2 regions of the Caballeronia sp. Sq4a genome follow, and region 2 is predicted to be linked to the other one. Evidence: riboswitches for the same ligand, from Rfam matches in the RefSeq annotation. Region 2 holds a riboswitch; the other holds the start of a gene.
The links. Region 2 has a riboswitch for cobalamin ahead of cobG (precorrin-3B synthase). Riboswitches for the same ligand answer to the same signal wherever they lie in the genome.

Region 1 (12,194 bases), on a different replicon from region 2:
GCGCGGTCGCTGCAACAGGAACTGGCGACGCGCGGCATCTGGACGCGGCTGTTCGAGCGGTCCGATATGACGCCGAGTGTGCGCGTCGGTTTGCCGGGCAGCGAAGGCGATTGGGCGCGGCTCGAACGCGGGCTTGCGGAGATTGCGGGATGAACGTACGGCTCAATCTTTGCGCATGCGCCGCCCTCTTCGCGATGAATCACGCGCACGCGTCGCTGACCGTCACGGACGACGCCGGCGCTCCCGTCACGCTCACCGCGCCCGCGACGCGCGTCGTGAGCCTCGCGCCGCACGTCACGGAGTTGCTGTACGCGGCGGGCGGCGGCGCGCGCATCGTCGGCACGGTGAGCTATAGCGACTATCCGAAAGAAGCGCAGTCGATCCCGCGCGTCGGCGACAACAAGGCGCTCGATCTCGAGCGAATCGTCGCGCTGCATCCGGATTTGATCGTCGTGTGGCGGCACGGCAATGCGGCGCGTCAGACGGATAAGCTGAAGGCGCTCGGCATCCCGCTCTTCTTCAGCGAGCCGAAGCATCTCGCCGATATCCCCGCGAGCATCGACAAGCTGGGCGCGCTGCTCGGCACCGAAGACACGGCGCGGGCCGCTTCGACGGCTTTCACGCGCGATATCACGGCACTGCGCGCGCAGTACGCGCAACAGCCGCCGGTGCGCGTGTTCTATCAGGTCTGGGACGATCCGCTGATGACGCTCAATCGCGACAACGTGTTCAGCGAAGTGATCGGGCTATGCGGCGGCGTGAACGTGTTCGCTGCCGAAGCGCCGCGCGTGCCGACCGTCTCGACCGAAGCCGTGCTCGCCGCGAACCCCGAGGCGATCGTGACCGCGACGCCCGGCGCGACGAAGCCCGACCGCCCATTGCCCGCGCTCGACCGGTGGAAGCAGTGGACGTCGCTGACGGCGGTCGCGCGTGGCAATCTGTTCGGCATCGACGGCGATCTGATCAATCGACCGACGCCGCGTCTGGCGCTCGGGGCGGCGCAGCTTTGTCGTGATCTGGATTTGGCGCGGAAGCGGCGTTAGCGAAGCGCTACGCATTCCACCTCACGAGCCCCCACCCCGTACCGAACCGCCGAAGCTGCACGATCCCACCGAACGCGATCGGCCATTGCAACACGCTCGCCCGATCCACGCGCAGCAAATACGCGGCGAGCACCCGCACCACGCCCGCATGCGCGACCACATGCACCGCATTCGACGCGTTCGCGAACGTCTCATCGAACCACCCCGTCACACGCTCGCCGAACTGCGCGAGACTCTCGCCGCCGTGCGGACGCGCGTGCTCGATATCGGCGGCCCACGCGTCGATGAGCGCGCGGTCGATATCGTTCCACGCGCGGCCTTCCCATGCACCGAAATGCAGTTCGGAGAGCCGCGCGTCGATGCGGGCCGTGCCGAGCGCCTGGGCCAGCAAAGCGCATCGGCGCAAAGGACTCGTGTGCCATCCATCGACGCAAGCGGGAACATCGAGCGAACGCATGCGCGCGTCGATCTCATGCGCCGAAGCGCGCGCATCGCGGGCAAGCGGCACATCGGTCTGGCCGTAGCAGACGCCTTCATCGACGGCCACAGCCGGGTGACGTATCAGGACGAGGTCCATGCGAGCCCGACGAGATAGATCGCAATTTCGAAAACCTGCTGCGCGCAGCCGAGGCAATCGCCCGTATAACCGCCGATGCGCCGCACGAAGTAACGCCCGGCGACCACGCGCAGCAACGCGAGCAGGGAAATCGCGACGCAGGCGAACCTCCAGCCGAAGCAAAAGAGCCACGGCAAACCAAAGAGCATCGCGATCGCGAAGGACATCGCGCTCATGCGCTGCGCGACCGGCTTCGCCTTGCCTTCGGCGCGCACGTAATCGAGCGTCAGGAGATAGCTGATCGCGAACGCGCGGCTCGCAGCGTGCGCGGAAATCATCAGGACTACTGCGCGCATCGGCGGCAACGCGGCGAGGCTTTGCCACTTCAGCGCGAGCGCGATGACGAGCGCAATGGCCCCGAACGCGCCGATGCGCGAATCGTGCATGATGCGCAGCACGTCGTCGCGCGTGTAGCCGCCGCCGAAGGCATCGGCGCAATCGGCGAGTCCGTCTTCGTGGAACGCGCCGGTGAGCAGAAGCGTCGCGGCCATCGAAAGCAGCACCGCGATGCCTGCGGGAAACACGCGCAGCGCGGCGAGATAGACGAGCGCCGCGACGCCGCCGACCATCGCGCCGACGAGCGGAAAGTAGCGCGCCGCCGCGTTCAGATAGTCGCGCTCGAAGCCGACCCAGCGCGGCACCGGCACGCGCGTGAAATAGCCGAGCGCCGTGAAGAAATAGCGCACTTCGTCGAGCGGCCGGTTCATGTCAGGCTTGTTTGTTCGAGACGCCCGCCGCATCGAAGCTCGCCATTTCGTCGACGAAAGCCACGGCCGCGCGCAGGATCGGCAGCGCGAGCGCCGCGCCCGTGCCTTCGCCCAGACGCATGTCGAGTTGCAAGAGCGGCGCGGCGTCCAGATGCGCGAGCATGCGCTGATGCCCCGCTTCGTTCGATGCATGCGCGAACACGCAGTACTCGCGCACGTCCGGCGCGATTCGCGACGCGACGAGCAGCGCGGACGTCGCGATAAAGCCATCGACGAGAATGGTCATGCGCGCTTCTGCCGCCGCGAGATACGCGCCCGTCATCATCGCTATTTCGAAGCCGCCGAAGGTGGCGAGCGTGTCGATCGCGTCGCCGCTCGCCGCATGCGATGCCAGCGCGCGCCCGAGCACGGCGCGTTTATGCGCGAGGCCGCGATCGTCGAGGCCCGTGCCGCGCCCGACGCATTCGTCGATAGGCAGCGCGCACAAGCGGCTCATCAGACACGCCGCCGCCGATGTGTTCGCAATGCCCATTTCACCGAAGCCGATCACGTTCGTCCTGAGCGACGCGTGGTGTCGCACGCGCGCCGCGCCCCGCGCGATGCCTTCGAGCGCCGTCTCGCGCGACATCGCCGCCTCGCGCGCGAAGTTGCGCGTGCCGAGACCCAGCGACAGGCGCTCGTAACCGTGATCGACCGGAATGGGCGTCGCGACGCCCGCATCGACCACTTCGAGCGCCATGCCGACGGAGCGCGACAACGCATTGATCGCCGCGCCGCCCGCCAGAAAATTCGCGACCATCTGCGCCGTCACTTCCTGCGGATACGGGCTCACGCCTTCGGCCGCGATGCCGTGATCGCCCGCGAAGACGATCATCGCGGGACGCTCGATGCGCGGCTTCGTCGTCTGCTGGATCAGCCCGATTTGCAGCGCGAGCGTTTCGAGCCGGCCGAGGCTGCCGGGCGGCTTCGTCTTCATGTCGATGATGCGGCGCAGCTCCGGTTCGATGCTGCGGTCGAGCGGCCTAGGCTTGGGCAGCGCGTGGGCGGTGGACATCGGCGTTCCTCGTCAGAAAGTGTGAAGCGAAGGCACGAGCGCTTCGTGCTCGCCATCGCGGATCAGGACCAGCGGGTAGCCGAACGCCGCGCTCGCGCGCGCGGGCGTGAGCACGTCGGCGACAGCACCGACATGCGCGCCGCCCTGGCCGTCGAGTAGTAGCGCGTGCGTGGCGAAGCGGCGCGCGAGATTCAGGTCGTGGCACGAAAAGACGACGGCGCGTCCCTCGTCGCGCGCCGCGGCGGCGAGCGCATGCAGGCAGTCGATCTGATGATGCAGGTCCAGATGCGCGAGCGGTTCGTCGAGCAGCACGAGCGGCGCTTGCTGGCATAGCGCGGCGGCGAGCGCCACGCGCTGCCTTTCGCCGCCCGACAACGTGAGCACGTCGCGCGAAGCCAGGTCGGCGAGACCGAGCGCCGCGAGCGCGTCGTGCGCGGCGGCGCGGTCGTCTTCGCTTTCCCAGCCCCAGCCCGTCAGATACGGAAAGCGGTTGAGCAGGACGGTGTCGAGCACGGTCGCGCTGAAGGCGTCGTGCGTGCTTTGCGGCATCAGCGCGCGTTCGCGGGCGAGGTCCGCCGCGCGCCATGACGCGAGCGCGCGGCCGCCGAGCGTGATTGCGCCGGACGCCGGCTTCGCGAGTCCCGCCAGCACGCCGATGAGCGTGGTCTTGCCCGCGCCGTTCGGCCCGGCGATACACCACACTTCGCCCGCCGCGATGGTCGTAGAAAGGCCATCGACGAGCGTTCGGGCGCCCGCGCGCAAGACGAGATTGTCGACAGATAGCGGCTTCATCGCGGCCTTCGCAGCAGCATCCACAGGAACATGGGCACGCCGATCAGCGCCGTGACGACGCCCACCGGCAACTGCGCGGGCGCGATGACCGTGCGCGCGGCGAGGTCCGCGCTCATCACGGCGAGGCCGCCCGCGAGCGCGGCGGCGGGCACGAGCATGCGCTGATCGTTGCCGAACGCGAGCCGCAGCAGATGCGGCACCACGAGCCCGACGAAGCCGATGGTTCCCGCCGTCGTGACGGCCGCCGCAGCCGCGAGCGATGCCACGAGATACACGCGCAGCCGCACGCGTTCCACCGGCACGCCGAGCGAACGCGCCGTGGCTTCGCCGCGCAGCAGCACGTTCAACTGCGGCGCGCACGGCACGATCAACGCGAGCGCCACGCCGAGCGCGAGCATCGCGGGCCACGGCGTCGATGCGCCGTTGAGGTCGCCGGTCAGCCAGAAGATCATGCCGCGCAGCCGGTTCTCCGGCGCGATGCTGAGTATCAGCGTGATGAGCGCGCCCCAGCCCGCCGCGACCACGACGCCCGTGAGCAAGAGCCGTGGCGATGCGTCCTGTTCGCCGTGCCACACGTGCGTGCGAGCAAGGCCAAGCACCAGAACGATGGATGCGAGCGCGCCCGCGCACGCGGCGAGATCGACGCCCCACCACGGCATCGACGCGAGCATCGCGGAAAGCGCGAACGCCGCCGCGCCGCCGGATACACCGAGCACGTACGGTTCGGCGAGCGGATTGCGCAGCAGCACTTGCAGCAGCGCGCCGGCGAGCGCGAGCAGCGCGCCCGACGCGAAGCCCGCGAGCGCGCGCGGCAATCGCAGGTTCAGCACGATCTCATCGGCGATATCGGGCGTGGCCGCATGCGCATGCAGCAGCGCGGCGATGGCGCGCGATGGCGGCAGCGCGACGCTTCCGAGCGCTAGCGACGCCGCCAGCACGCCAAGAGCCGCCGCCGCGAGCGCGAGCCAGATCGCGGTGGCGCGCGTTGCGTGCATCGCCTTCATCGGGCGGCGCGCGTCAGCGGCGTGGCTCACGACGGATGCCAGCCGACCGTGACGTAAGCGCCGCGACGCGGCGTGTTGTACGAGTAAGCCAGTTCATAGTTGCGGTCGAACAGGTTATCGATGCGCGCATTCACGTACCACGACTTCGTGATGTCGTATTGCGCCGAAAGATTGACGACGCCGTAGCCCGCGAGCGTCGAATCGTAGTCGCTGCGCGCGCCGCTCACGATCCATTCGCCGCCCACGCGCCAGCGCCCGATCGAGCGATGCGCCGACAGCGACGCGAAGCGCCGCGCGCGACGCGTCAACTCTTCGTGATTCGTCTCGTCGACCGGATTCTGAAACGTCACACTCGCGCGCACGTCGGTTGCGCCCACGTGCCCCGCCCACGATCCCTCGACGCCCTGCACCTTCGCGCGCCCGACGTTCTGCGCGGTGTAGAAGCCGCTGCTGTCGCCCACGTAGTCGATCAGATTCGAATAGCGCGTCTCGAACGCCGTCACGCGCACCACGCCGATCTTGTCCGATGCGTACTGCAACGCGGCCTCGGCCGAATGGCTGCGCTCAGGCTGTATCGACGGATTGCCGCTGAACGGATAGTAGAGATCGTCGAAGCTCGGCGCGCGAAACGCCGCCGCGTAGCTCGCGCTCGCGCGCCAGTGCGAATCGAAGTTGTACGCGTAGCCCAGATAGTAGCTGTTCGCGCCGCCGAAGTCGGAATACTGGTCGCGGCGCACGTTGGCCTGCACTTCGCTCGGACCGAAGCGGCCGACATAGCCCGCGAAGACGGAGTTCACATGCCGGTCGGGCGCGCTGAACTGATCGGAGTCGAGCGATTGGTCGAGATGCTCGTAGCCGAATACGAGCTTGTGCGCCTCGGTGAGCCGAAAGTCGTTCTGCCACAGATACTGATGGTTCTCCGAGTCGAAGCGGCTCGTGTAGACGCCGTTGTGCTCGATGTTCGCGCGGTCTTGCCCCTGCGCGACGGTGAAGTGCGTCGTCCAGTTGTCGGTCAGCTTGCCGTTCGCGAACACCGACGCCGAGCGCACGCGATCATGCGATTCGTTGAGATCGGTCGGCACGCCGTAGGGATCGTCGAAGCTGTTCACGCCGTTCGATTGCAGAAAGCGCACGCCTGCGTCCCACTTGTCGCTGAACTTGTGGCGCAGCGTCGCGGCGACGCTTTCGTTCAGATAACCGTTCGCGTTCGGATTCGCGGCGGGCGCGCGCGCGGGATCGATCGACGAGAAGCCGTCGGTCTTCTCGCGCGACACGTTCAGGCTGAACGTGGTGCGGCCATCGGCATCGAGCGCGCCGTCGACGCCCGCCGACTGCCGCTGCGTGTGATAGCTGCCGTATTCGGCTTCGAAGTGAAAGCGCGGCGGATGTGCTTCGCCCTCCTTCGTGAAAATCTGCACGACGCCGCCGATTGCATTCGATCCATACAGCGCCGACACGTTGCCGTTGACCACTTCCACGCGGCCGGTCTGATCGAGCATCAGTTGCGACAACTGCGCCGCGCCGAGCGAGACCGATTCGACGCGCACGCCGTCGATCAGCACCAGTGATTGCGTCGACGACGCGCCGCGTATGAAGACGCCCGAGGTCGCGCCCGGCCCGCCGTTGCGCGTGATCTGCACGCCGGGCGCAAGCGCGATGAGCCCGAGCACATCGTTTGCATTGCTGTCGGCGATGTCTTGCGCGTCGAAGAGCGTTGCCTGCGGGATGGAATCGGCGAGCCGTTGCGCGCCGCGCGTCGCCGTGACGACGACGGGCGCGAGTGTCTGCGACGGAGAATCGGAATCGGCGTGCGCGGCCTGGACAAGCGGCGCACTCGCGGCGGCGCACATCACGACGCGCGCCGCGCGACGAATGAGGCCGGACGAAGGCAAAAGCATGTGTGGAGCGTTCCCGTTGGAGACTGGCGCGTGCCCCGCTCCCCGCGAGGTCTGTGCGCGACGCGCGCGCCGTCTTGCAAGGCATCGGCGCGCTGGACGATTGGCCGGTATCCGGGCTGGCGACGCATCGTCCCGCCTTCCCACGCATGAAAGCGCAGTGGCGCCGACACGTTTCTTGCAGTCGCGTCTCTGATGGCGAACGACCACGGAGCAACACGAAGAAACGCGCGAGGGACGACTTGCAACTTGCGTTGCGGTCGCTTACCGTTGCGGGGGCAGCACAGGTTGGCGAGCCGCGCGAGGCGAGACGACGCTTCCTGTTTCCCGTTTGACTGCGCCGCAAGAAAGGCGGCGCGAGCACCAAAAGTGCGGCAAGTGTAGGAGCGCGCATGGGGGCCGTCAAGAAGGCGCGCGCCCCGTCATCGCGAGGCTTGAGCGACGAGCGAGCGACGAGCAAGCGTCGTCAGCCGCGCATCCGAGTGCGTCACGCGCGGCCATTCCGCACATGAATACGCGGCGATGCGCGCAAGATCGCGTGTTGTTACGTCTCGAAACGAGACAATTATCGGAAGCACCGTTGAACCGCGCTAAAATGCCAGGTCTTTAGAGGACGCAGCACATGCTCAACGAACTCGAATCACTGTCAGGGAACATCGGCCGGCTGATCAAGATCAGCGAGCGCCACAATCAGGCGCGTCTCGCGCTCGAAGCACAAATCGAACAGCTGCGCGCCGATTACGCCAGCGTTCAGGCCGAACTCGCGCAGGTTCGCCACGAGCGCGACACGCTGCAAGGCGAACGCGATTCGCTGTCCGCGAAGATCGACGACGCGCAAGTGCGCCTCAACGCGATCCTCGAAAAGCTGCCGCGCGGCAAAGCGCATCATGCCGAAAGCGACAATCAGCTCGATCTTCTGAACGCCGAATCCAGCGCGTCGCGCGAAGCGCAGCACGAACATGCGCACGCGGAAGAAGTGCACGGCGAGCATCATCAAGGAGAGAAGGCATGACGACCACGCAGATCGAAGTATCCATTCTCGGCCAGCAGTATCGCCTCGCGTGCTCGCCGGAAACCGAGGCCGCGCTGCGCGAAGCCGTGGCCCGCGTCGATGCCGAAATGAACAAGGTACGCAACGCAAGCAGCGTGCGCGGCACGGACCGCATCGCGGTAATGGCCGCGCTTTCGCTGGCGTCCGAATTGCTCAAGCTGCAGGAAAGCGTGCGCCACGGCGAAGCGTTCCCCGCCGAGGAAATCCGCCGCACCATGCATTCGATGAACGAGCAGCTCGGCGCTGTCATTGCGCAATATGAAGCGCACTGACGGTCATGCGCTGATCTAATCAGCGTCGCGATATCCATCAAAAAAAGATACCGCGAGAAACGCAGGCAAGGGCTGCAAGGACCAAACGTTTGGTGTACAGTGAGGTCTCCCTGCCTGGTACGCCAAGGTCATATATTCCTTGAACCAATGCTACATTGGCACGGTTGCGGAACGTTGCAGCACGGGCGCGCGCGTCACTCTGTCTGATGTACCCGAAGTGTTGCTTACCGCGACCAATCTTGAACCCAGGTTCAGGATGCCGGCCTAGCGGCTGAGGCGGGGACCTTATTTCTGGAAGCACGAACGGCATCGGTTCTTACCGGTGCCGTTTTTGTTTGCATCGCCCAAAACCGCACGCACACTCCTTCACGCCGAACTCATGCGCTACTGGCTGATGAAGTCCGAACCGGACGAAGCGAGCATCGATCATCTCGCGCACGCGCCCAAGAAGACGCTGCCGTGGACCGGCGTGCGCAACTATCAGGCTCGCAACTTCATGCGCGACCAGATGCAAATCGGCGACGGCGTGCTCTTCTACCATTCGAGTTGCCCCGAGCCCGGTATCGCGGGAATCGCGAAGGTCTGCTCGACGGCGTATCCCGACCCCACGCAGTTCGATCCCAAGAGCGCCTACTACGATCCCAAATCCAAGCAGGACACGCCGCGCTGGATGCTCGTCGATGTGCGCTTCGTGAAGAAGACGCGGCTCATTCCGCTCGCCGAACTTCGCGAGCACGCGGAACTCGCCGGCATGCAAGTGCTCGCGCGCGGCAACCGGCTGTCGATCACGCCGGTCACCGAGGACGAATGGCGCTTTATTACCGAACGCCTCGTCTAGAGCAGGAACTAAGGGCTGGAGGCCGACGCCTAAGTGCGGTCGCGAATCACGCGACGCCTTGCGTTGGAGTCCTTCGATGATGAACAAGAAAACCGCCGCCGCCCTCGCCCTCGCGATGTCGAGCGCCACTCTCGCCTATTCCGCCTCGGCCGCTGCGCAGACGGTCATCGCCAATCCGCAGCCCGCGGGCGTGCTCTCGCTTTCGGCGCAGGCGAGCGCGCAGGTGCCGCAGGATGTGGTCACCATCACGCTCTTTTACGAGCAGGAAGCCGCCGATCCTTCCTCGCTCACCGCGACGCTCAATCAGCGCGCCGAAGCCGCATTGCGCGAAGCGAAGGGTGTCGATGGCGTGACCGCGAAAAGCGGCTCGTTCACGGTGTATCCGTCCACCGACCGCGACGGCAAGATATCCGCATGGCGCGGACGCACGGAGATCGTGCTCGAATCGCACGACTTCGCGGCGGCCTCGAAGCTCGCGGGCAAGATGAGTTCGTCGATGCAAGTTGGCAACGTCACGTTTTCGCTGTCGCCGGAAGCGCAGCGCGCCGCGGAGCAGAAGCTCTCGACGCAGGCCATCGATTCGTTCCGCAAGCAGGCGCAAGCCGCCTCGCAGGCGTTCGGCTACAGCAGCTATTCGATTCGCGAGGTGAACATCGGGCATAGCGGCGTGGCGCCGCGCCCGGTGATGATGATGCAATCGCGCGCCATGGGCGCGGATGCCAAGATGGCCGCGCCGATGGCGCTCGAAGCCGGCACGACGACGGTGACCGTCGATGTATCCGGCTCGGTGCAGATGGGCCGCTGATCGGCCGAGGTCAAGCGGGACCGCAAGCGCGGCCCCGCGCGAGATCACGCCGCGTTCGCCGCCACGCGACGATGCCGCTTGTACGCCCACACCATCATGATGACGCCGGCGACGATCATCGGCAGCGAAAGCCACTGGCCCATCGAAAGGCCGAGCGCGAGCAGGCCGAGATAGTCGTCCGGTTCGCGGGCGAATTCGACCGTGAAGCGCGCGAGCCCATAGCCGATCAGAAAGAGCGCGGAAATGGCGCCGACCGGGCGCGGCTTGCGCGAGAACGTCCAGATCACGATGAACAGCACGATGCCTTCCAGCGCAATCTCATACAACTGCGACGGATGGCGCGGCAGCATGTGATAACGCTGGAAGATCTCCATCAGATGCCACTTGGCGTCGAGTTGCGGGTTCTTCGCGAGCCAGATGGCGTCGTCGTTCGTCGAGTTTTGGAACAGCATCGCCCAGGGCGCGGCAGGATCGGTCACGCGGCCCCACAGTTCGCCGTTGATGAAGTTGCCGAGACGCCCCGCCGCGAGGCCGAGCGGCACCATCGGCGCGACGAAATCGGTCACTTGCAGCCACGTGCGTTTGCGCTGGTACGCGAACAGCACCATCGCGAAGGTCACGCCGAGAAAGCCGCCGTGAAACGACATGCCGCCTTCCCAGACCTTGAAGATATCGAGCGGATGCGCCGCGTAATAGCTCGCCTTGTAAAACAGCACATAGCCGATGCGCCCGCCGAGGATCGTGCCGAGCACGCCGTAGAACAGCATGTCGTCGATGTCCTTCGCGCTCCAGCCTTGAGCGGCCACGAACGGCAGCCGTAGCCGCAGCCGTCCGATGACGATGGCGGAAATGAACGCGACCAGATACATGAGGCCGTACCAGCGCACGGCGAGCGGTCCGAGATGAATCGCGACGGGATCGAAATTGGGGTGAATGAGCATCGTAGAGTTCTAGAGCCAAGCGAAGTCAGGCACGAATCATAAAGCAGAGACGGCGGCGGCCCGCGCGCGCACGATCTCGATGAAGCCGGCGAGCACCGGGCTCACCTCGGCCGCGCGCCACACGAGTCCAGTTTCGACGACGGGCGCATCCGCCACCGGCCGCAGCGGACGATACACCACGCCCGTGCGCCGCAAATGCCGCAGCGACTGCGGCACGAGCGCGACGCCCATGCCGGCGGACACGAGGCTCACGATGGTCTGCATCTGGATCGCCTCCTGCCCGATGCGCGGCGTGAGTCCCGCCGCGCCGTAGCAGCCCATAATGATGTCATACAAACCCGGCGCGAGACGCCTCGGAAACACGACGAGCGGCGCGGCGGCGAGATCGCGCAGATCGACGGGCGTGTCGGCCCATTCGGCCGTGCCCTGCTGCAATTGCTCGGCGGCGTCCGAGGACATGGCGACGACGAGCGGCTCGCGGGCAATCGCGAGATACGACAGCGACATCGCGTGGCGCGGCGGCAGCGGCGGAATGACGAGCCCCGCGTCCACGCGCCCGGCGACGAGTTCTTCGATCTGCACGTCGCTCGTCGCTTCGGTCAGTTGCAACCGCACGCCGGGATAGCGCGCGCCGAAATCGCGCAGCAGCGCGGGCAACAAGCCGTAGTCAGCGGTGGATACGAACGCGAGCGACAGCACGCCCGCCTCGCCGCGCGAAAGCGACTGCGCGAGCGGGCGTAGCGCATCGGCGGCGGCGAGAATGCGCCGCACTTCCGGCAGCAGATCCTTGCCGACCGGCGTCAATTCGACCGTGCGCTTCGTGCGCGCGAACAGCGCGACGCCGAGCGCGTCTTCGAGCGCGCGAATCGCCTGCGAAAGCGGCGGCTGCGTCATCGCGAGACGCGCGGCGGCGCGGCCGAAATGCATCTCTTCGGCCACGGTCACGAAATAGCGCAGCAGACGCAGTTCGATCGGCGCGTTTCGCTCGTCCATCAATATCTTCTCCGACCTAATAGACCTTGAATAATATATTGGACAGATACAAGCCGACGCTGCATTCTTGCGCCACTAGACAAAAGAATCTTCAAGGAGCCCCAACATGGCCTTCAATCGCCGCTCGAAAAACGTGACGCAGGGCGTCGCGCGTTCGCCCAATCGTTCGATGTACTACGCCCT
Region 2 (12,194 bases):
AAAAAAGGCACCGTCAAAACGGCGGTGCCTTCTTGTCAAACTCAGCGCACGCCGCGCGCCGGATTCTCCGCCGCTGCAACCACGGCAGCGCTCGCCGCAGGAACGCGCGTCCGCATGCCGAGCCAGTTCGCCACCGGTTGGCGCAAACGCGGCACGGAAAGCAGCGCCATGATCGCGACCGCGTCGCCGACCAGACCGGCCGGCACGTTCACGAGCCCGTCCGTGAAGGTGAAAAGGATCGAATCGACGACGAGCGAAATCACCGTGCCCGCGACGAAGCACACCATGCCGTCGCGCCCTATCGCACCGATCCACGGCAAACGGCTGGCGACGGCCTTCACCACGCCGTACCGCGCGAGGTTGGTCGCGATCCACGCGATCGCGAGGAAATTGACGACGCGCGCGCCTGCCAGGTCGCGCTTGAACGCACTGTCGAGCACGGGCGGCAGCACGAGCAGCTTGTAATACGCCATGCCGACGATCACCGCGAGCGCGGCGGCGCTGATCGTCCAGCCGAAGCGGTGCGACGCCACGCGCTGATAAACCGGCTGGCAGCGCGCGAGCACGCCGAGCGTGAACATGAGTTGCCAGGCGGCAGGGTTGAAGTCCCAAAGGTTGTCGTCGACGGACGGCATATATTCGCCGATGCCGGGCGCGAACGACCAAAGCGCGAGACTCAGGCCCAGCAAAACCCACGGCTTCGTGCGCGCGAGCGGCAACACGAGCGGCACCGCCAGCGCGAACAACGCGTACATCGGCAGGACAGCGGCCAGATACGGCTGGCGCTCGAACGTCAGAATCTGGGCGATCGACGTCACCGGTGCCGCCGTCAGCGTGTCAAGGTCGTGCAGGACGAGATTCGGCGCGTGACCATAGAACGGTCGCAGCAGGAAGGTGGCCACGAGCATCAGCGCGGCGGTGATCAGGAACGCGCGGTAGATCTCGAACGCCCGCCGCACGAAACGCAGGCCCGCGGCGCGCTCCGACCGGCGCTGAGCGAGAGACGCGTAAGCGGTCGCGGTGGCGAAGCCGCCGAGAAACACGAAGACCTCGGCGGCGTCGTTCAGCGCGAACGCGTGCAACGTAAAGTGCGACAGCACGCTGCCGCCGATATGATCGACGACAATAATCAAGAGCACGAGCCCCCGGAAGAAGTCGAGCTCGACGAGGCGTTTGGATTGTCCGGACATGCGGCGTGACCGTGTGTGCTGCGCAATGCAGTAGGTGGACGAAGAGCGGCTCGACAGCGGCCGCATCGAAGCATTGGAGTTTACCCGCATTCGTTGCGGCGCATCATCGGAACAGGAGGACTTTTCCGCCCTAGTTCGGTTATTTGTCGGATTTCGACGGCGAACTTACCGCTGAAGCGAACTTCTGCGGAACCAAGGGCCGGCGAAGGTTTCAAATAGCTTTCATAATACCGGCTGCACCGGCTAAGATCACGCCTCTTCCCTCCTACGAATAACGCATCGCATGGACTACATCGCCGCCCTTCTCACCGACCCCGCCGCCTGGGCGGCCCTCGCGACGCTCGTCGTGATGGAAGTCGTGCTCGGCATCGACAACCTCATCTTCATTTCGATCCTCACCAACAAGCTGCCAGCCGAGCACCGGGCGCGCACGCAGCGCATCGGCATCGGGCTCGCGCTCGTGATGCGACTCGGCCTGCTCGGCACCGTCGCGCTGATCGTGCGGCTCACCGCGCCGATCTTCGAAGCGTTCGGCCACGGCTTCTCGTGGCGCGATTTGATTCTGATTGCCGGCGGCGTGTTCCTCGTGTGGAAAGCCACGAGCGAGATTCATCATCACGTCACGCACGACGCCGAGGATCACGCCGGGCCCGCATCCGGCGCGCGGCTCACGCCGTTGTCGGCCATCGGCCAGATTCTGCTGCTCGATCTCGTGTTTTCCATCGACAGCATCGTGACTGCGGTCGGCATGACGGAGCACATCCCGATCATGTTCGTCGCGGTCATCGCGGCGGTTTCCGTGATGCTGTTCGCGGCGGGGCCGCTCTCGCGCTTTATCGAACGCAATCCGACCATCGTGATGCTCGCGCTCGGCTTTCTGCTGGTGATCGGCATGACGCTGATCGCGGAAGGCTTCGGCACCCACGTACCGAAGGGCTACATCTACGCCGCGATGGCGTTCTCCGCGCTCGTCGAAGGACTGAACATGCTGGCGCGCCGCGCGACCAGCAAGCGCCGCGTTGCCGTGTCGCGGGAGCAGAAGCCGCACTGAGCGTCAGAAGGGCAACTCGCGCTGCGGGTTGTCCTCGGTGCTTTCAGCGGAAGGAGGCATCGGCTGCCCGCGCAGCCATCGCTCGATGGCATCGACCACATGCTGGCGCTCCGCATCGTCGAGCACTTTTCCCGCCGCGATGCCGTGCCATTTGGCGAGACAGGTCCGGCAGCACGTTGCCGTCGCATGCTGCGCGATGAATACGGGATGCCCGCGAAACGGCGTCTGCTTGCCGTCGTTGAGCGGCGCCTGCGGCGCGAGCCGTTTCGCGATGAGTTCATGCGCCTGCGCGATCACCGTTTCCACGCCGCGCTCGCGCAGATAGCGGCCTTCGCGCACGCCGAGCGCGAATCGCCGGCGAAACGCGGATTTCGCGAGCGCATCGAATACGGCGTCGAGATCGCGCATGGACGCTCAGTCCTTCGCGTAGAGCGTCGAATCGGCGAAATCGCGCGCGTCGAGCACGCGGCCCACGAGAATCAGCGCCGTGCGCTCCATGCCCGATGCGCGCACTTTCTGCGCGATATCGACGAGCGTGCCCTGCACGCGTTCTTCGTCCGGCCAGCTTGCGCGGAAGATCACCGCAACCGGGCAGTCCTCGCCGTAATGCGGCAACAGATCCGCGACGATGCGCTCGATATGCCGCACGCCGAGATGAATGGCGAGCGTTGCGCGATGACGCGCCAGGTCCGCGAGCGATTCGCCGGGCGGCATCGACGTTTTCGCCGCATAGCGCGTGAGGATCACCGTCTGCGAGATGCCGGGCAGCGTTAGCTCGCGCCCGAGCGCCGCCGCCGATGCCGCCGTCGCCGTCACGCCCGGCACGATTTCATAAGGAATCCCTATCATTTCCAGTCGACGAATCTGCTCGCCAATCGCGCCGTACAGCGACGGATCGCCCGAATGCACGCGCGCGACATCCTCGCCATTCGCATGCGCTTGCCGCAATAACGCGACGATGGCATCGAGATCGAGTTCCGCCGTATTCACGACGCGATGCGCCCGATGCCCTTCGAGCACGCCTTCCGGCACGAGCGATCCCGCATACAGAATCACGGGGCACGCGCGAATCAGCCTTTGCCCTTTGACGGTGATGAGTTCCGGATCGCCCGGGCCCGCGCCGATGAAATAGACCGTCATGTCAGTGAGAGTCGAGAGCGAGCAGCGCATGAAGCGCGCTCGCGGGGTCGTCGAATTCGCGGTCTGCTTCGGGCAGCTTCGGCCGCGCGAGCATCACCACGGGTAAGTGCCGTTCGCGCGCCACCGCGAGCTTCGCCTCGGTTGCCTTGCCGCCGCTGTTCTTGCTGATGACGACATCGATGCGAGCCGCGTCGAACAAGGCGCGCTCGCCGTCGATATCGAACGGTCCGCGCGCATCGAGAATGCTGGCGCGCGCCGTCCCTTCGTGCGCGCCGAGACAGCGAATGGTCCAGTGCTGCGACGCGGGGATCTCGTCGAGATGCTTGAGCGGCTCGCGTCCGAGTGTGAACAGCGGCCGGCGAAACGGCGCGATACGTTCGACGATGCCGCGCCAGTCAGCCGCATCGCGCCAGTCGTCGCCGGGCTGCGGCTGCCATGCGGCCCGGCGCACGGCCCAGAGCGGCACATGCGCCAGCGTGCAGGCTTCGCGCGCATGGCGGCTCATTTGCGCGGCATACGGATGGGTCGCGTCGATGACGAGCGTGATCCGTTCAGCATGGAGATAATCGACGAGACCCGCCACGCCGCCGAAGCCGCCCACGCGCACGGCACAGGCGAGATCCGTCGGCACGCGAGCGAGTCCCGCGAGACTGTAGACGTGCGGCGCGCCCATGTTTCGTGCGATGGCGAGCGCGTCGCCCGTTCCGCCGAGCAGCAACCCGCGCGTCATGCGGCGCTCCCGACGATCACGCCTTGCCTGTCGATTGCGAACGTCTCGACGATCACGCCGCTCGGCACGGTATCGAGCGCCACGTCGCGGGCGCGCGCGCAGACGAGGTCGCCCAGCGCGATGCCTTCGGCGCGCGCCAGCTTCAGCGCTTCCTGGCTCGTATTCGCCGCGCGGATGGCCGACTGAAGCGCCGCGCTCGCGCCCGCCTCCGCAGCCCAGCACGCCAACAGAGGCAAGTCGATGCTGGAGCTGCGGCTATGCAGGTCCATGTGTCCCGCCGCGAGCTTGCTGAGTTTGCCGAAGCCGCCGCACAGACTGAGCTTCTCGACCGGCGCGCGACGCAGATGCTTGAGCACCGCGCCCGCGAAGTCGCCCATTTCGATCAGCGCGATATCCGGCAAGCCGTAGCGCGCGCGCATCGCGTCTTCGCTCTGATTGCCGGTGCAGGCCGCGATATGCCGCACGCCGTTCGCGCGGGCCACGTCGATGCCCTGATGAATGGAGGCGATATACGCCGAACAGGAAAACGGCCGGACGATGCCCGTGGTGCCGAGAATCGACAAGCCGCCCACGATGCCGAGCCGCGGGTTCATCGTCTTCTGCGCGAGCGCTTCGCCATGCTCGACGCCTATCGTCACATCGAAGCCGCCCGCATAGTCCGCGAGCGGCGCGAGCGCGAGGAGATGCTCGGTCATCATCTTGCGCGGCACGGGGTTGATGGCCGGCTCGCCGATGGAAAGCGCCAGGCCCGCCCGCGTCACCGTGCCCACGCCCGGTCCGGCGTGAAAGCGCACGCCCGTAGCCGCCGAGAGACACACGCGCGCGAACACGAGCGCGCCATGCGTCACGTCCGGATCGTCGCCTGCATCCTTGATGACGCCCGCTTCCGCTGCATCGCGCATGCCGTCGACCGCGCGGCAGAATTCGAGCTTCATCGTGACGCGCTGGCCCTTGGGCAACACGATCTCCGCGCGATCGCTCGCCTGCCCGGTCAGCAACAGACGCGCGGCTGCGAGACTCGTCGCGGTCGCGCAGCTTCCGGTCGTGTAGCCGCTTCTGAGCGGCGCGGGTTGTTCCGATGTCTCGTCACGCATGATGAGCGTCGAATGCGGTCACGGCTTGCTTGCGCACAGCAGCGTAATGGGCAACGCTTGCCGCCAGGTATCGAAGCCGCCGAGCGGTTCCGCTTGCGCCACGCCGATGCGCACGAGTTCACCGCCATGCCGCGCGCGCCAGTCGACGAGCGCGGCTTCGCTTTGCAGCGTGACCGCGTTCGCGATCAGCCGCCCGCCCTGACGCAGTCGCGACCAGCACGTATCGAGCACGCCCGGCACGGTCACGCCGCCGCCGATGAACACGACGTCGGGCGCGGGAAGGCCCGCGAGCGCGGCGGGCGCCTCGCCCTTGACGAGTTGTAGCGCGGGGACGCCGAGGGCATCGCGGTTATGTTCGATCAGACGCTGCCGGCCCTCGTTCGCTTCGATGGCGATGGCACGGCAGGACACATGCGCGCGCATCCATTCGATGCCGATCGACCCGCAGCCCGCACCCACATCCCACAACAGTTCGCGCGGCTGCGGCGCAAGGCGCGCGAGCGTGACGGCGCGCACATCGCGCTTGGTCAGCTGGCCGTCGTGACGATAGGCGTCGTCGGGCAGGCCGGGCGTGAGCGGCGGCCCGGCATGACCCGCATGCGTGCGGCATTCGATGGCCACGAGATTGAGCGACGCCACGAACGGCTCGCGCCAGTCGTCCGCGCGCTCGTCGATGCGGCGTTCGTTCACGCCGCCGAGATGCTCGAACACCGTCATGCGGCTCGGGCCGAATCCATGCGCCGTCAAGAGCGCTGCGATCGCAGCGGGCGTCGCGCCGTCCGCGCTCAGGACCAGCAGGCGCTCGCCGCGAAACACATGCGCGAGCAGCGACGCAACGGGCCGCCCGACAAGCGACACGCAGCGCGCGTCCTGCAACGCCCAGTGCAAACGCGCAGCGGCGAGCGACAGCGACGAAGGCGCGGGAATCACGCGCATCTCGTCGACGGAAAGCTCGCGAGCGAGCGTCGCGCCGACGCCGAAGAACATGGGATCGCCGCTCGCGAGCACGCATACGGGCATGCCGCGCGTGCGCTCGGCAAGCACGGCATCGAGAGAAAACGGGCTGGGCCACGGCACGCGGCGCGCGGCTATACGCGCAGGCAAGAGCGCAAGATGACGCTCGCCGCCGTGGATCGCGCCGGCCTCGACAAGCGCCCGTCGCGCCGCGCGGCTGAGGCCCTGCCAGCCGTCCTCGCCGATGCCTACCACGGTCAGCCAGCTCGACATGGGGCGTGCCCTCCTTGCGGTTCGCGACGCGCTTCATGCGACGATGCCCTGCACGAAGCGTTCTGATGGTCGATAAAAGCGGGCATAATACATCGGTACGTCGGTGCCCAACGGTTCAACCCGCGGGCCTAACAGGGAACACAGCGAAACTGTGGCTGCCCCCGCAATTGTACGCAGCGAGTCCGCGCTCCACTGCCACTGGTTTATACCGGGAAGGCCGGCGCGGGCGCAGACCTGCCAGCCAAGAGACCTGCCGACTCACGCTTTGCACGCATTATTCGCGCGACGCCGTCCGGGCGGGGTGTACCGGTGGCATCGCCCGAAGCGAGAATCGCACCGGTCACGCTTTTGAACGCTTCTTTTCCGACACCGCGGCCATCGGCTTGTCCCGGCCTCATGCGCATCGTGCAGGCGCGCGACGGCGGGCTCGCGCGCCTGCGTCTTGCCGGCGGCGAGCTCCACGCGCACGCGGCGCATGCCGTCGCGCACGCGGCCGTTAGGTGCGGCTCGGGCGTCATCGAGCTGACCAATCGCGCGAATCTGCAACTGCGCGGCATTCGCGCCGATGCCCACGCGGAACTCGTCGATCTCGCGCTGAACGCGGGCCTCGGTCCACAAGCCGAAGGCGGCGACGACTTGCGCAACGTGATGCTGAGTCCACTCGCGAGCGACGCCACGCGCGGCCTCGCCGCCGCCATCGTCACCGCGATGCAGTCCGATGCCGCGCTGCACGCGTTGTCGCCGAAATTCGCGCTGCAAGTCGACGGCGGCGAACGGCTCGCGATGCTCGATCATCCGCACGATCTGTGGCTTTCCGCGCTCGACGACGGCGCGCGTTACGCGTTCGGCTTCGCGGGCTCGATGCCGCATCGTATGAACGACTCACCCGCGCTCGGCAGCATCGCGCGAGAGCGTGTCGTGGACTTCGTGCTCGCGGCGCTGCGCGCGTTCGTTGCGCTCGCTTCGAACGACGAACATCGCATGCGTGACCTGCTCGCGCGAATCGGCGTGACGCGCTTTCTCGCGATGCTTTCGTTCGATCCTATCGATACGGCCTGGCGTCGCGCGCCGGTCAACGACGCGCTGCGCTTAGGCGCGCATCCGATGCCGGACGGCGCGCACGGGTATGTCGGCGCGCAGACGCAACTGGGACGGCTCGACGCCGCCACGCTCGACGCGCTCGCCGATCTTGCTTCGACACACGCGCAAGGCCGGCTCTTGATGACGCCCTGGCAAGGCGTGCTCGTACCCGGCGTCATGCCGCGACATGCAGAACACGTGCTCGATCGCATGAACGCGCTCGGCCTTATCACGCGCGCAGACCATCCGCTTGCACGCCTCATCGCGTGCGCCGGTTCGTCGGGTTGCGCGAAGAGTCGCGCTGATACCAAAGCCGATGCGCACCGCCTCGCCGCGCTGCTGCCTGTGCACGACGATGTGCATCTAAGCGGCTGCGAACGCTCGTGCGCCGCCGCGCATCCCGTCGCGAACACATTGATTGCGGTGTCGCCTGGACGCTATGACTTGTATGTCGACGCGCGCCTCGTCGCACCAAACGTATCTATCGAAGAGGCGGCCGCGTGGCTCGCCCGGAGCCATGCCGATGCTTGACTATATCCGCGACGGCGCCGAGATTTATCGCCAGTCTTTCGCGACGATCCGCGCCGAAGCGAACCTGAGCGCCATTCCGCCCGACCTCGAAAAGCTCGCCGTGCGGCTGATTCACGCGTGCGGCATGGTCGATATCGTCGACGATCTGCGCTTCTCTCCCGGCGCGGGCGACGCGGGACGCACGGCTCTCGCAGCCGGCGCGCCGATACTCTGCGATGCCCGCATGGTCGCCCACGGCATCACGGAGGCGCGTCTTCCGGCCGGTAACCGCATCATCTGCACGCTCGGCGATCCGTCCGTGCCCGAGCGCGCCCGCGCGATGCGCAACACGCGTTCTGCCGCTGCGCTCGAACTCTGGCGGCCGCATCTGCAAGGCGCGGTTGTCGCGATAGGCAACGCGCCTACCGCGCTCTTTCATCTGCTCGACATGCTCGATGCCGGCGCGCCGAAGCCCGCGCTCATTCTCGGCTTCCCAGTCGGTTTCATCGGCGCGGCGGAATCGAAGGCGATGCTCGCAGCCGACAGCCGCGGCGTGCCCTTCGTCGCATTACACGGACGACGCGGCGGCAGCGCGATGGCCGCCGCCGCAGTCAATGCACTTGCTTCGGAGAACGAATGATGAGCGGACGCCTGTATGGTCTCGGCGTCGGTCCAGGCGACCCCGAACTCATTACCGTGAAAGCGCTGCGGCTTCTGAAGTCCGCGCCGGTGGTCGCGTATTTCGTCGCGAAGGGCAAGAAGGGCAACGCGTTCGGCATCATCGAAGCGCATCTCGACGACGCGCAGACACGCCTGCCGCTCGTGTATCCGGTGACGACCGAAGCGCTCGAACCGCCGCTGTGCTACGAGACGATCATCAGCGCGTTCTACGACGAAGCCGCGCTCGCCATTGCGGATCATCTCGAAGCGGGCCGCGATGTGGCCGTGATCTGCGAAGGCGATCCCTTCTTCTACGGTTCGTACATGTATCTGCACGACCGTCTCGCCGGACGTTTCGATGCGCATGTCGTGCCCGGCGTATGTTCGATGCTGGGCGGCGTGTCCGTGCTCGGCGTGCCGCTCGTTTATCGCAATCAGAGTCTCTGCGTGCTGTCCGGCGTGCTGCCGGAAGACGAGTTGAAGTGCAAGCTCGAAGCATCCGATGCTGCCGTCGTGATGAAGCTCGGCCGCAACTTCGACAAAGTGCGGCGCGTGCTCACCGATCTGGGGCTGGACAAGCGCGCGCTCTATGTCGAGCGCGCGACGATGGCGAATCAACGGATCGTGCCGCTCGATGAAGTGGATCCGATGGCGTCGCCCTATTTCTCGCTGCTCGTCGTGCCGGGGAAGAAATGGCAGGCATGAACGCGGCGTCATCGATCGCGATCGTCGTGCTCGGCGAAAGCGCGCTTCCTGTCGCGCGCCGCATTCAGGCGCGTTATCCGGGGTCGCTCGTGCATGGTCTCGCCAACCGGGTTCATGCCGATATCGCCTACGACGATTTCGGCGCGCACGTGCGAGCGCTCTATCTGGCAGCCACGCCTATCGTCGCGCTGTGCGCGGCTGGCATCGTCATTCGCTCGCTCGCGCCTTGTCTCACGAACAAATGCGCGGAGCCGGCAGTGCTCGCGGTCGCGCAGGATGGCAGCGCCGTCGTGCCGCTGCTCGGTGGCACGAGCGGCGTGAATGTGCTCGCGCGCGAGATCGGCGCGGCGCTCGATATCACGCCCGCGATCACGACGAGCGGCGAACTGCGCTTCGGCATGTGCCTGCTCGCGCCGCCCGATGGCTACGCGCTGGCGGATATGGAGCGCGGCAAGCGTTTCGTGTCCGATCTGCTCGCGGGCGAAACCACGCGCGTGGAAGGCCATGCACCGTGGCTCAATCAGGCCGACTTGCCCCGCGCAGAGGACGCGCGCCTTGCCGTGCGCATCACGCCGCATGTGATGAACGACGAGAGCAGTCTCGTGATTCATCCGCGTTGCGTGGCCGCGTGGATCGAAGCGCAGGACGATGCGACTGCTGATCGCGTTCAGCATGCATTGCGCGAGCACGGGCTCTCGCCGCTTGCGCTTGCCGCGCTGGTCGCACCGACAGAAAGCATGACGTTCGATGCGCTCAGCGATGCTGCCAACGCGCTCAACGTGCCCCTTCGCTTCAGCAGCGAACAGCCGCCTAATGACGCGCTTCGCGCGAACGGAATCGCGCTGAGCGTGGGCCACGCGCCTCTCGACGTGGAGTCCATCGGTCGCGCGCGTGGCACGTTGACCGTCATCGGTCTAGGCCCCGGCAGCGCAGACTTGATGACGCCTGCCGCACAAGCCGCGCTCGCTTCCGCGCACGACGTTCTCGGCTATGAAACGTACGTGCGCATGGCCGGCCCGTTTCGCGCAGACCAGCGCATCCACATGACGGATAACCGCGAGGAGTTGCAGCGCGCACGACATGCGTTCGAACTCGCGAGCGAAGGGCGAAAGGTCGTGGTCGTATCGTCGGGCGATCCCGGCGTCTTCGCGATGGCTGCCGCCGTGCTCGAAGCGCTCGACGAGGGATGGGCAACGCATGCCGAATGGGCCGCCGTGAAACTCGCTATCGTGCCGGGCGTGTCCGCGTCGCTCGCAACGGCCGCGCGCGCGGGCGCGCCGCTCGGCCATGACTTCTGCGTGCTGTCGCTATCGGACAACCTCAAGCCCTGGGACGTGATCGAGCATCGCATCCGGCATGCAAGCGAAGCGGATCTCGTGATGGCGTTCTATAACCCGCTATCCAAGGCGCGACCGTGGCAGTTCGATCGCGCAATCGACATCGTGCGCGAGTATCGCGACGCGGCTACGCCCGTCGTGCTCGGCCGCGATGTGGGACGTCCGGCAGAAACGATGCGCGTCGTGACGCTCGGCGAATTGCACGGCGGTCTCGTCGATATGCGAACGATGGTGATCGTCGGGTCGTCTAAGACGCGCGTGATCGGCGACGGCGAATGGGTCTATACGCCTCGCTCGTATTGAAGCGATTCGGCGGGTATATGCTGCGCGCGCCAGTCGAGCGCCAGCGCGTGCGCCCCGCCGACCCGCACGCGTCCTTCCTCGAAATCCACCACGACGATACGGTCCGCAAGCGCGGGCGCCGCGGGCCGCTCGTTCGTGCGTCCATCGCTCAACAGCCACAGCCAGCGGCGTTGCGAAGGCTTGCGACGCGCGGCTCGCGCAAGCACGGTCGATGCCGTCGCTAATCCGAGCGTGAGCGGCGTGCCGCCTCCGCCGCCAATCGGCGCGATCCAGCGGTCATTGAACCAATGCGCCGTTCCCGGCTGACGACGCACTTCCGCGCGTCCCCCGCCGAAGCACACCAGCGCGACCTCCGCGCGTTCGCGATACGCGCGGTCGAACAGCGCGATCAGCAAGCCCTTCGCGCGCGCGAGGCGTTCGCCGCCGAGCATCGAGCCGGAGCAATCGAGCACGAAGCAATGCAGCGCGGATGCTTCGCCTTGGCCGCGTCGATAGCGCAAGTGACCGGCATCGAAGCGTGCGTTGCGTTTGGCGCGCAGCGTCGCCATCCAGTCGACCGATGCAGTAGCGAGCCCTTCACGCCCATGTTCTCGCCCACGCGAACGCGCCTCCTGCCATCGAAGACGATGCGCGTTCGCATCGGCGTCGGGCCTTCGATGGCTCAGGCTTTTTTTGCGGCGAGCGGCCTGACCTGCTTGACCTTCGCGATGCCGACGGGCTCCGGCGGCATGTAGCCCCAGTCGCCGCCTTGCGGGGTATTCGCGCTGCCTTCCGGGCGCGATGATTCGCGCGATGTTTCACGATTTGGCGCCTCAGGCTCGCGCCGGCGATGCCGCAATACCGCATCGGCCACGCAATCAACATGCTTCGTTTCGACGTATTCCGCGCCTTCGAGCGCCGCGAGCGCACGCGCCGCGCGCAGCATCACGAGATCGGCTCGCAGGCCATCGACGTTGGCTGCAATGCACAGCTCGCTCACATGCGCATGCACGACGTCATCGAAATCGAACTGGTCGAGTGCCGCGCGCGCCGCTTCGATGCGTTCGGCGAGCGCCGCCTGATTATCCGCATGCTGCGCGCGAAATGCTTCGGCATCCGAATCGAATGCGAGTCGCGCCTTGACGATCCGCTGGCGCACGTTGGCGTCGAAGCAGTTCGCGAGTTCGA

Region 1: it holds a riboswitch for cobalamin, as region 2 does, so the genes downstream of both, LDZ24_RS02985 (TonB-dependent receptor domain-containing protein) here and cobG (precorrin-3B synthase) in region 2, are expected to answer to the same signal.

The regions. Positions count from the first base shown of each region.
Region 1 is NZ_CP084250.1:640,585-652,778, reverse strand. It holds gene cobD (threonine-phosphate decarboxylase CobD) at 1-153, shown strand, start outside; gene LDZ24_RS03015 (cobalamin-binding protein) at 150-1,043, shown strand; gene cobC (alpha-ribazole phosphatase) at 1,051-1,620, opposite strand; gene LDZ24_RS03005 (adenosylcobinamide-GDP ribazoletransferase) at 1,605-2,366, opposite strand; gene cobT (nicotinate-nucleotide--dimethylbenzimidazole phosphoribosyltransferase) at 2,368-3,420, opposite strand; gene LDZ24_RS02995 (ABC transporter ATP-binding protein) at 3,433-4,212, opposite strand; gene LDZ24_RS02990 (FecCD family ABC transporter permease) at 4,209-5,207, opposite strand; gene LDZ24_RS02985 (TonB-dependent receptor domain-containing protein) at 5,243-7,114, opposite strand; cobalamin riboswitch at 7,199-7,494, opposite strand; gene LDZ24_RS02980 (ATPase) at 7,734-8,123, shown strand; gene LDZ24_RS02975 (cell division protein ZapA) at 8,120-8,434, shown strand; RNA gene ssrS (6S RNA) at 8,539-8,721, shown strand; gene LDZ24_RS02965 (EVE domain-containing protein) at 8,814-9,272, shown strand; gene LDZ24_RS02960 (SIMPL domain-containing protein) at 9,352-10,077, shown strand; gene lgt (prolipoprotein diacylglyceryl transferase) at 10,122-11,018, opposite strand; gene LDZ24_RS02950 (LysR family transcriptional regulator) at 11,055-12,011, opposite strand; gene ilvD (dihydroxy-acid dehydratase) at 12,118-12,194, shown strand, end outside.
Region 2 is NZ_CP084251.1:703,196-715,389, forward strand. It holds gene LDZ24_RS17195 (OpgC domain-containing protein) at 42-1,190, opposite strand; gene LDZ24_RS17200 (TerC family protein) at 1,474-2,241, shown strand; gene LDZ24_RS17205 (DUF4186 domain-containing protein) at 2,245-2,649, opposite strand; gene cobM (precorrin-4 C(11)-methyltransferase) at 2,656-3,381, opposite strand; gene LDZ24_RS17215 (cobalt-precorrin-6A reductase) at 3,383-4,111, opposite strand; gene LDZ24_RS17220 (cobalt-precorrin-5B (C(1))-methyltransferase) at 4,108-5,205, opposite strand; gene cbiE (precorrin-6y C5,15-methyltransferase (decarboxylating) subunit CbiE) at 5,224-6,432, opposite strand; cobalamin riboswitch at 6,517-6,705, shown strand; gene cobG (precorrin-3B synthase) at 6,829-8,043, shown strand; gene LDZ24_RS17235 (precorrin-8X methylmutase) at 8,036-8,662, shown strand; gene LDZ24_RS17240 (precorrin-2 C(20)-methyltransferase) at 8,659-9,387, shown strand; gene cobJ (precorrin-3B C(17)-methyltransferase) at 9,384-11,027, shown strand; gene LDZ24_RS17250 (VWA domain-containing protein) at 11,006-11,575, opposite strand; gene LDZ24_RS17255 (ATP-binding protein) at 11,689-12,194, opposite strand, start outside.